Regions from separate parts of the Fructilactobacillus cliffordii genome, predicted to be linked through region 3. Evidence: predicted binding sites of a transcription regulator. Region 3 holds the regulator's gene; each other region holds the start of a gene.
The links. The regulator CtsR, encoded in region 3, represses protease genes until heat stress. The targets are predictions, from matches to a motif close to TTGGTCAAAAAAGGTCAAANA.

Region 1: a site for CtsR is predicted at 1,250-1,270, ahead of M3M38_RS06680 (ATP-dependent Clp protease ATP-binding subunit). Genes of this name have one in related genera too.
Region 2: a site for CtsR is predicted at 1,449-1,469, ahead of M3M38_RS03915 (ATP-dependent Clp protease ATP-binding subunit). Genes of this name have one in related genera too.

Annotation. Positions count from the first base shown of each region.
Region 1 is NZ_CP097117.1:1,343,025-1,346,298, reverse strand. It holds gene M3M38_RS06690 (glycosyltransferase family 4 protein) at 1-444, opposite strand, end outside; gene M3M38_RS06685 (phosphocarrier protein HPr) at 570-836, opposite strand; gene M3M38_RS06680 (ATP-dependent Clp protease ATP-binding subunit) at 1,299-3,274, shown strand, end outside.
Region 2 is NZ_CP097117.1:770,102-773,375, forward strand. It holds gene M3M38_RS03905 (cytochrome c oxidase subunit II) at 1-266, opposite strand, end outside; gene M3M38_RS03910 (LCP family glycopolymer transferase) at 284-1,273, opposite strand; gene M3M38_RS03915 (ATP-dependent Clp protease ATP-binding subunit) at 1,551-3,274, shown strand, end outside.
Region 3 is NZ_CP097117.1:1,230,313-1,233,586, reverse strand. It holds gene M3M38_RS06075 (ATP-dependent Clp protease ATP-binding subunit) at 1-1,122, opposite strand, end outside; gene M3M38_RS06070 (CtsR family transcriptional regulator) at 1,142-1,615, opposite strand; tRNA gene M3M38_RS06065 (tRNA-Pro) at 1,760-1,833, opposite strand; tRNA gene M3M38_RS06060 (tRNA-Arg) at 1,840-1,913, opposite strand; tRNA gene M3M38_RS06055 (tRNA-Leu) at 1,919-2,004, opposite strand; tRNA gene M3M38_RS06050 (tRNA-Gly) at 2,020-2,091, opposite strand; tRNA gene M3M38_RS06045 (tRNA-Thr) at 2,096-2,169, opposite strand; tRNA gene M3M38_RS06040 (tRNA-Leu) at 2,182-2,264, opposite strand; tRNA gene M3M38_RS06035 (tRNA-Lys) at 2,290-2,362, opposite strand; tRNA gene M3M38_RS06030 (tRNA-Val) at 2,369-2,441, opposite strand; gene M3M38_RS06025 (L-lactate dehydrogenase) at 2,689-3,274, shown strand, end outside.

The DNA of each region.
Region 1 (3,274 bases), 110 kb from region 3:
ATGACGACAGAAGGCTAGCGTTCCCTCTTTGACGTGAATCGGCTTTAATAAATGACCGTTGGCAACGTAGTGTAGATAGTCCTCGTACATGGTGTGGTAAGTGTGCACGCATGGAATGTTAAGGTTCCGAGCCACAAACTTGCCAATCACCCCCATCGAAAACTCAGTTTGAGTGTGAACCAAGTCTAAATCCAATCCCTTCGCAATTTGGGTGGCCTGAAAAAGCCCCCGAACTGCAATCCGTCGTTCTGTAAACGAAATAAACGGAATGCTTGAGAAGCGGTAAATCCCTGCTTCCTGTTTCTCATCCGCATTTGGATCCGTGGTCGTAAAGATATAAACATGATTACCCCGTCGTTCTAATTCATCCTTTAACGTTTTAATGGAAGTTGCCACTCCACTAACTTGGGGAAAATATGTATCTGTAAATAAGCCGATATTCAAGCGCCGGTTCACCCTTTCAAATTGACGATAAACAACTAAATTATATTGGTTTCCCAGGTGGTTTGCAAACTATGAACCCAAAGAAAAAGAGTTGCCGGAGCAACTCTTTTGAACCCAAAAATCGACTATTCGATTAGGCCTTCTTCTTTCATGGTTTTGGCGATAGCTTCTAAGGCATCCTTAGCATCGTCACCATCAGCAGTGATGGTAATCACTGCGTTTTGACCGACCCCAAGTGACATAACTCCCATGATTGACTTTAAGTTAACCGTCTTGTCTTCATATTCTAACGTAATGTTAGAGTCGAATTTACTGGCGGTTTGCACCAAAAAAGTAGCCGGACGAGCATGAATCCCAGTTTCTGCAGTGATTTTAAATTGACGTTTTTCCATAATAAACGCACCCCTTTGTTAACCATATTTATACTCTAAGAGTACCAATATATCGGTCAAAATACAAGTTTTTGCGCCTTAGCGCAGATTATTAAACTTTCCTTAATTATCCGCTGCGTAGTGATACACCACCACGCCGTTTTCAAACGCGGTTCCGACCACTCGTTTTCTAGTGGGATAATCCATGAAAGCTTGCTGGAAAACAAAGAACTGATCCGGTTGTACGGTAAGCTCCTGAATGGTTCCGTTTTGCAGCTGTTCTAGTTTTTCTGTAAACGCTTCCTTCGTTGCTTCGATTGGATTCGCTTCCTTTCTGTTTCCTCATTTATTTTACCATAATTGCTCCTCAATTTTCCCAGAGATGTAAATACTTGAAACCAAATTCGAGGTGAGTATAATAATAAACACAAACAAAAGTCAACAAAGGTCAAAGATGAACATTGATTAAAAGGAGGTTGTACCATGGAAGGACAACAAGGTGCATACGGATTTGGAAATCTTGATGATTTAATTCGCTCCATGCAAGGAAGTAATCAAAACGGTGCTACCGGAACGCAAGGTAGTAACGGTAACAACGATCAAAAGGGAATTTTAGCTACTTATGGAACTGATTTAACCAAGCTCGCACGGGCAGGAAAACTAGATCCCGTGATTGGCCGGGATGAACAAACGGCACGGGCAATCGAGGTCTTAAACCGGCGTTCCAAAAATAACCCAGTATTGATTGGAGAAGCTGGTGTCGGAAAAACGGCAATTGTGGAAGGCTTAGCCCAAAAGATTGCAGATGGAACGGTGCCGCAAAAATTGCAAAGCAAGCGGATCATCCAGATTGACATGGTTTCGATTATTCAAGGAACCGGAATTAGAGGTCAATTTGAAAAGAAAATGCAGCAACTGATTAAAGAGGTTAAAGCTGATTCTAACATTATTCTCTTCATTGATGAAATTCATGAAATTATAGGAGCAGGTAACTCTGAAGGTGGCTTGGATGCCGGTAACGTTTTGAAGCCATCCCTTGCCCGGGGTGACTTTCAGTTAATTGGTTCCACCACACTGAAGGAATACCGCGAAATTGAAAAGGACTCGGCCCTCGCCCGCCGGTTCCAACCCATCATGGTCAACGAACCTAGTCCAGAACAAGCCGTTAAGATTTTACAAGGCTTGCAAAAGAACTATGAGGATTACCACCTCGTTCACTACACGGACAAGGCGATTGAAGCAGCCGTCAATCTTTCTAACCGTTACATTCATGATCGATTCTTACCAGATAAGGCCATTGATTTAATGGATGAAACGGGATCACGAAAGAATTTAACGCTCAACATCATTGATCCCCAGTCCATCGAAAAAGAGATTGCCCAAGCGGAGAAGCAAAAGGAAGCCGCCCTTCATAAGGAAGATTATGAACAAGCTGCTTTCTATCGCGACCAAGAAAAGCAATTAGAAGCACAACGAGACCGGGGTGCAAAAAACTACAACACCAATAACAACACGGTTACGGAAAAAGACATGCAACAAGTGGTCGAAGAAATCACCGACATTCCTGTGGGTGACTTGGAAGATCAAGAAAAAGAACAACTCAAGCAGTTGGACCACAACTTAGAAGAAAACGTGATTGGACAAGACGAAGCGGTTTCCCAAGTAGCGAAGGCCATTCAAAGAAATCGGATCGGCTTTAATAAGTCTGGTCGACCAATTGGCTCCTTCCTCTTCGTCGGTCCAACTGGAGTCGGAAAGACTGAGTTAGCTAAGCAATTAGCCAACCAACTCTTTGGTTCTAAAGATGCTTTGATTCGGTTTGATATGTCTGAATACCGAGAACCACAATCGGTTGCCAAATTAATTGGAGCTGCACCGGGTTACGTTGGGTACGACGAAGCTGGTCAGTTAACCGAAAAAGTACGACGGCACCCGTACAGCTTGATTCTGTTTGATGAAATTGAAAAAGCTCATCCAGACGTTCTGCACACCTTCTTACAGGTGTTAGATGACGGCCGCCTAACCGATTCACAAGGTCGAACGGTTTCCTTCAAGGACACGGTCATCATCATGACCAGTAACGCCGGGACCAACGCTGGTTCAAACGTCGGATTTGGTGCAGAAGCAAACGGCAAGACTCACTCCGTCTTAGACAAACTGGGTGCCTACTTCAAACCCGAATTCTTAAATCGGTTTGACGGCATCGTTGAGTTTAACCAGTTAAGCCAGAGCAACTTGGTTAAGATTGTGGACCTCATGTTAGACGACATGAACCAGAACCTGCAAGACGCTGGCATTAACGTGGCGGTTACCCAACCGGCTAAGCAAAAATTAGTTGAATTAGGCTACGATCCGGCCATGGGAGCTCGACCATTACGTCGGGTTATTCAAGAACAAATTGAAGACCCGACCGCGAGTTACCTCTTAGATCATCCGGAAACCAAGAAATTGGTGGCCGA
Region 2 (3,274 bases), 460 kb from region 3:
AATAGAGAAAGTAATAGAAAGGCTGGGATAATCAGAAAAAGTGATTTAACCCAGCTGTGCGTTTCAAAAATACTTTTACGACTATGTCTAAAGCGATGGTTAGGCGAATGATGTTCATTTAAAACAGGGCCATTTGCTCTGTAGTCATAAATGAAAAATGCCAAAAGACCAAACACAACCACGATCGTTATCAGTGCAATAAATAATTTATTATTGAGAAAGAGATTCAAAAGAAACAAAAAATACTTAAATTTAGAGTATTCCATCAATTAATCCTTCCCTTTTAATTTAAAGCAATGTCTCCCGTGGTGGCCTTAGGAAGATCTAAGCTGTTTCTAATCTGATCCGTTGTTTTTTGAAGTTGTGATTGCGGAGTAACTTCCATATCTTGTCCTCCAATTACCTCTCCAGACTGACCACTTAAGTAAGTATTTTCAATGTTCTTGCGAGCAGAAAGGTAGCCGGTTGCAATCGCAGATAAATCAGAAAATTGCAAATCGGTTTGCGTGTTTTTAGCAATAGAATCGATGAAACCTTGATTTAGTAATGAAGTTACGGATCCACTCTTAGTAACTACCCCTTCAAGTAATTGCCGTTGGCGCTGTTCCCGACCGAAATCACCTCGAGGATCGTCATAACGCATCCGGGAGTAAGCCAAGGCCTTTTTCCCATCCATTTTAGTGGGTTGCCCCTTTGTAAAATGATAACCTTCGTAATCAAAGGTTAATTCAGGAGAGATGGTTACACCCCCCACTTGATCAACCACTTGCACTAACCCACGCATGTTAATCATGGCATAATAATCAATCGGGATATTCAACATCTTTTGCACCGTCTGAATAGCAGTCTTAGCACTTCCATAAGCATAGGCAGCGTTAATCTTAGCGGGTGATTGGTCTGGATAGCCTGGGATGTTAACCGCCGTATCCCGTGGAATACTGGTAATCAACGTCTTATGTGTATTCGGGTTGATGGTAACTACCATCATGGTATCCGTCCGACCTTTGTAAGTCCGACCCAGTTCCCCCGTATCGGTTCCCATGAGTAAAATGGAAATCGGTTTTTTGTTCTTCAATAATGCATTGGTATCACGTTCTTTTTGTAACCCAGCACTGTTATAAGCCTTGTTAACAGCGTTTTTGACAGCAAAGTATTTATAAGATCCAAAGGCTATTCCACCAACCAAAAGGACCAAAATAATCGTCAAAATAATGTTGCGGGTTCGATGTGATCGTTGGGGCCGTTGATCACGATCTAATCGACTTTCGTCCATACGGATAATCTCCTTTTTCTACATAAAGTCCAAACAACAATAGTTACAGTTTACCAAACAAAAGTAGATTTTAAAACATTAAGTTGGGCGTGTTCCCCATGATGCTTGAATTTAACCCCAGATTTTGCCTAAATTTTGACTTTTTTTGACTTTTGCAAGCTAATTACTGTTCTTTTTGGTTAAGAAAGGTTAAACTTTAAACATAGAGATTAATTTAAATCTCTGTCGGGAAATCATCTAATTGCTTTCTCAAAAACTTAGGAAAGAAGGATTTTCTATGCCAAGTAATTTTGGAAATGACCCATTCGGAAACAACGGAATGGATGACTTATTTAACAGCTTTTTTAACAACATGGGGAACAACCCCAATGCTCGTTACGTCGTTAACGGACATGAATTAACTCCAGAACAAGTGGCCGAAATGCGCCGCACTGGTCAGATTCCTGGCCAAACTGGACAACACAATGTCACACCAAATCAAACTAATCAACAAGCAAATCAAAAACAAGAAAGTTACCTTGACAAAATCGGTCGCAACTTAACTGACGAAGCCAAACAAGGTTTACTGGATCCCGTAATTGGTCGGGACAAAGAAATTCAAGAAACTGCCGAAATTTTGAGCCGGCGAATTAAAAACAACCCGATTTTAGTTGGAGATGCCGGAGTTGGTAAAACAGCAATCGTTGAAGGATTGGCACAAAAAATTGTCAATGGTGATGTTCCAGCTACCATCAAGGACAAGGAAATCATTTCAATTGACCTTTCTTCTCTAGAAGCCGGAACTCAATACCGGGGTGCCTACGAAGAAAACATTCAAAAGTTAGTTAAAGAAGTTGAACAACGTAAAAACGTCATTCTCTTCTTTGATGAAATTCACCAAATCGTTGGTGCCGGTGCTTCTGGGGATGAAAATGGTGGCAAGGGGCTTTCTGACATCTTGAAGCCAGCTTTATCTCGTGGTGATATCTCAATCATTGGAGCTACTACCCAAGATGAATACCGAAACACCATCATGAAAGACGCTGCTTTGGCCCGTCGTTTTAATGACGTTGTGGTTAATGCGCCTAGCAAGAAGACGACCTTTGAAATCTTACAAGGAATTCGGAAGTCTTACGAAGAACACCACCAAGTTAAATTACCTGATGATGCTTTGAAGGCTGCCATTGACTACTCAGAACAATACATTCCACAACGATCATTGCCAGACAAGGCCATCGACTTAGTTGACATGACCGCAGCTCACTTAGCTGCTAAACACCCAGTAACTGACAAAGTTAGTCTGGAAAAAGAATTACAAGCCGCAAAGCAACGAAAAGAAGACAACGCTAACGCGGAAAACTTCGAAGCTGCTGCTAAAGACAAAGCTCGGATTGAAGAATTAGAAAAACAATTAAACAATGAGTCTGACAATTCTGAAACTCCAGTGGCCACTCCTGCTGACATTGCTGAATCAGTAGAACGTTTGACTGGAATCCCAGTTTCACAAATGAGTTCAGACGATATGGAACGCTTGAAGGGCATGGGAAGTCGGCTCAAATCACACATCATCGGCCAAGATGAAGCTGTGGATGCCGTTGTTAACGCCATTCGGCGGAACCGGGCTGGTTTTGATGATGGTAACCGTCCCATTGGATCCTTCCTCTTCGTTGGACCAACTGGGGTTGGTAAAACTGAATTAGTAAAACAACTGGCTAAGGATATGTTTAACAACCAAGATTCCATTATCCGGCTGGACATGTCTGAATACCAAGATGAAACCGCAGTTTCTAAGATGATTGGTGCCACCGCTGGATACGTTGGTTACAACGACAACGGTAACACCTTAACGGAACGAGTACGGCGGAATCCTTACTCCATTGTCTTACTTGACGAAATTGAAAAAGCTAACCCCCAAGTAATCACCCTATTACTGCAAGTAATGGATGATGGTCGATTAACTGATGGGCAAGGAAACGTGGTTAACTTCAAGAACACAGTGATTATCGCTACTTCTAACGCTGG
Region 3 (3,274 bases):
TGCGCCATCCGTAATTTTAACGTGGTGATGTTCCTCATACTTCGGCCGTAACCCACGCAGGATTTCTTTCGCCTCTTGTACCGATGGCTCGTTGACTTGAATCGTGGCAAAGCGGCGTTCTAACGCTGCATCCGACTCAATGTGTTTTTGATATTCATCTAAGGTAGTGGCCCCCATCATTTGGAGTTCACCCCGGGCTAACGCTGGTTTTAAGATATTCGAAGCATCAATCGCTCCTTCAGCTCCACCAGCCCCAATCAAGGTGTGCAGTTCGTCCACAAACAGGATTACGTTCCCGCTGGTTTGAATTTCGTTAATCACTTTCTTCAAGCGGTTTTCAAATTCACCCCGGTACTTGGTTCCAGCCACTAAGGATCCCATGTCCAGCATCATAATCCGCTTGTTCAACATGTCCTCCGGAACCTTCTTTTGAACAATTTTTTGAGCCAGGCCTTCCGCAATCGCGGTCTTTCCGACCCCTGGTTCTCCAATTAAAACGGGGTTATTTTTCGTTCGCCGACTCAAGACCTGAATGGCCCGTCTGATTTCCCGGTTCCGACCGATAATCGGATCCAGTTGACCATCGCGAGCTGTCTTAGTGAGATCCTTTGCCAACGAATCCAACGTAGGGGTTTGGCTTTCATCAGTTTGTTGTTCACGCGCAGCGCCCACGCCCTGATCTGGCACTCCCATCTTACGAATCGTAATCTTGCGAACTTCTTCTGGAGTGGTACCTAAGCCAGCCATGATTCGGGCAGCAACTCCCTTTTCGTCAGTCGTTAAAGCCAACAGCAGGTGTTCAGGTCCGACCTTTAGGCTGCCGTATTGTTGGGCAATCCGAGCGGCCAAGGCAATGATTTCACGCATTTTCGGTGAGTAACTTAAGTACGTAGTATCCTCTGCATCCAGATTACCGTAGCCAAGCCGTTGTTCAATTTCTTCAAATACATCTTGATCCGTGATGGACAACTGCGTTAAGGTTTCGTAGGCAATTCCGGTTTTTTCTAGCGTCAGCGCCAGCAGGAGGTGTTCGGTCCCCACTGCTTGATGCTTAAAGCTACGAGCTTGATCCTGCGCGATGTTTAATACTCGTTTGGCACTCGGAGTCAATGAATCTGCCATAAAGTAAATCTCCTTTCGGTTAGCATTCGTACCGTAATCGGCTTAACAGCGCCGTTAGCACGTTTGCTCGCACTTTTTCTTCTGTTTCAGCATCAGTAATTGCAATTGCTTCATGAGTTAAGATGGAAGAGATCATGTTAACTTCGCGGGTTGAAAGTAACCCGTTGTTATAAAGGGTGGTCAAAATATCTTCTTCGTCTTTTTGGGTAATTCGGGTTCCAATGGAAGCCACTAACTGGTCAAACACGTCCGTGTCACTCGCTAGATCAATCTGTTCAATCCGAATGTAACCACCGCCACCCCGCTTACTCTGCACAACGTAGCCGTCTCGCAGCGTAAACCGCGTTTTAATCACGTAATTAATCTGAGAGGGAACAACGTCAAAGTGGTCGGCAATATCTGAACGTCTGATTTCCACTTCTGCCGTATCCGCACTAAGTAACAATTGCTTTAAATATTCTTCGATTGTATCTGACATGCTGTGATGTGTCATATCGTTCATCTCGTCTCTGACTAATGTTGACTTTAATTATATAATATCCACAGCAAATAACAAGCAAAGGACCTTTTCAAACCATTAACTATACAAAAAAGTATTGGCTAACTTTAGCCAATACTTTTAATTTAAATAAGTTAATCGGGAAGACAGGATTCGAACCTGCGACCCCCTGGTCCCAAACCAGGTGCTCTACCAAGCTGAGCTACTTCCCGAACAAATGCACCTAGCAGGAGTCGAACCTGCAACCTTCTGATTCGTAGTCAGACACTCTATCCAATTGCGCTATAGGTGCATAAATGCCGAGGACCGGGATCGAACCGGTACGGTCATTACTGACCGCAGGATTTTAAGTCCTGTGCGTCTGCCAATTCCGCCACCCCGGCATAAACATAGAAAAAAGCGGAAGACGGGATTCGAACCCGCGACCTCCACCATGGCAAGGTGGCGTTCTACCACTGAACTACTTCCGCATAATGCCGACTAGAGGACTCGAACCTCCGACCTCATCATTACTAGTGACGCGCTCTAGCCAACTGAGCTAAGTCGGCAAAAATAATGGATGCGGACGAAGGGACTCGAACCCCCACGTCGCTAAGACACTAGAACCTAAATCTAGCGCGTCTGCCAATTCCGCCACGTCCGCATGTTATTATTTTTACATTTACAAATGAGCCGTGGCAGGTTCGAACTGCCGACCCTCTGATTAAAAGTCAGATGCTCTACCGGCTGAGCTAACGGCTCATGTAATGGAAGATACAGGGCTCGAACCTGTGACCCTCTGCTTGTAAGGCAGACGCTCTCCCAACTGAGCTAATCTTCCATAAATGAGAAGCAAAACAGTTACATCGTTTTGACAACTATTAAATCATAGCATCAGATTGAAAAACCGTCAATACTTTTCACGAACTTTTTTCAGACCAAATTTTACTGGAAACATTTCTTCCTTACTAATTAAAATTTACCAGCTGTACTTACGAAAACGGTTGCAATTGTATGTGAAAAGTAACACTTTCAATGTTATAATTTAGCTGTATCTTAATATTATTACCACTGAAAGGATGACAGTTATGACTAAGAAACACCAAAAAGTTGTTTTGGTTGGAGACGGAGCCGTGGGTTCATCATACGCCTTTGCCATGGTACAACAAGCATTAGCTGAAGAATTTGTCATTGTTGATATTAACAAGGACCGGACCGAAGGAGACGCAATGGACTTGGAAGATGCCATTCCATTTACGGCTGCCAAAAACATTTACTCCGGTGACTACCCAGATTGTAAGGATGCTGACCTGGTGGTTATCACAGCCGGTGCTCCCCAAAAACCGGGTGAAACTCGTCTCGACTTGGTTAACAAGAACTTAAAGATTTTATCTTCCATCGTTAAACCAGTGGTTAACTCCGGTTTCGACGGCATCTTCTTAGTAGCCGCTAACCCAGTTGACATCTTGACTTACGCTACCCAAAAGATTTCTGGTTTTCCAAAGGAAAAGGTTTTTGGTTCCGGTACTTCTTTAGATACCAGCCGGTTCCGGGTGGCAGTTGCCAAAAAGTTTGACATTGACCCCGCTAGTGTTGATGCTTACATTTTAGGTGAACACGGTGACTCCGAATTTGCTGACATCGACGAAGCTTCCGTTGGTAACGTTCCGTTAG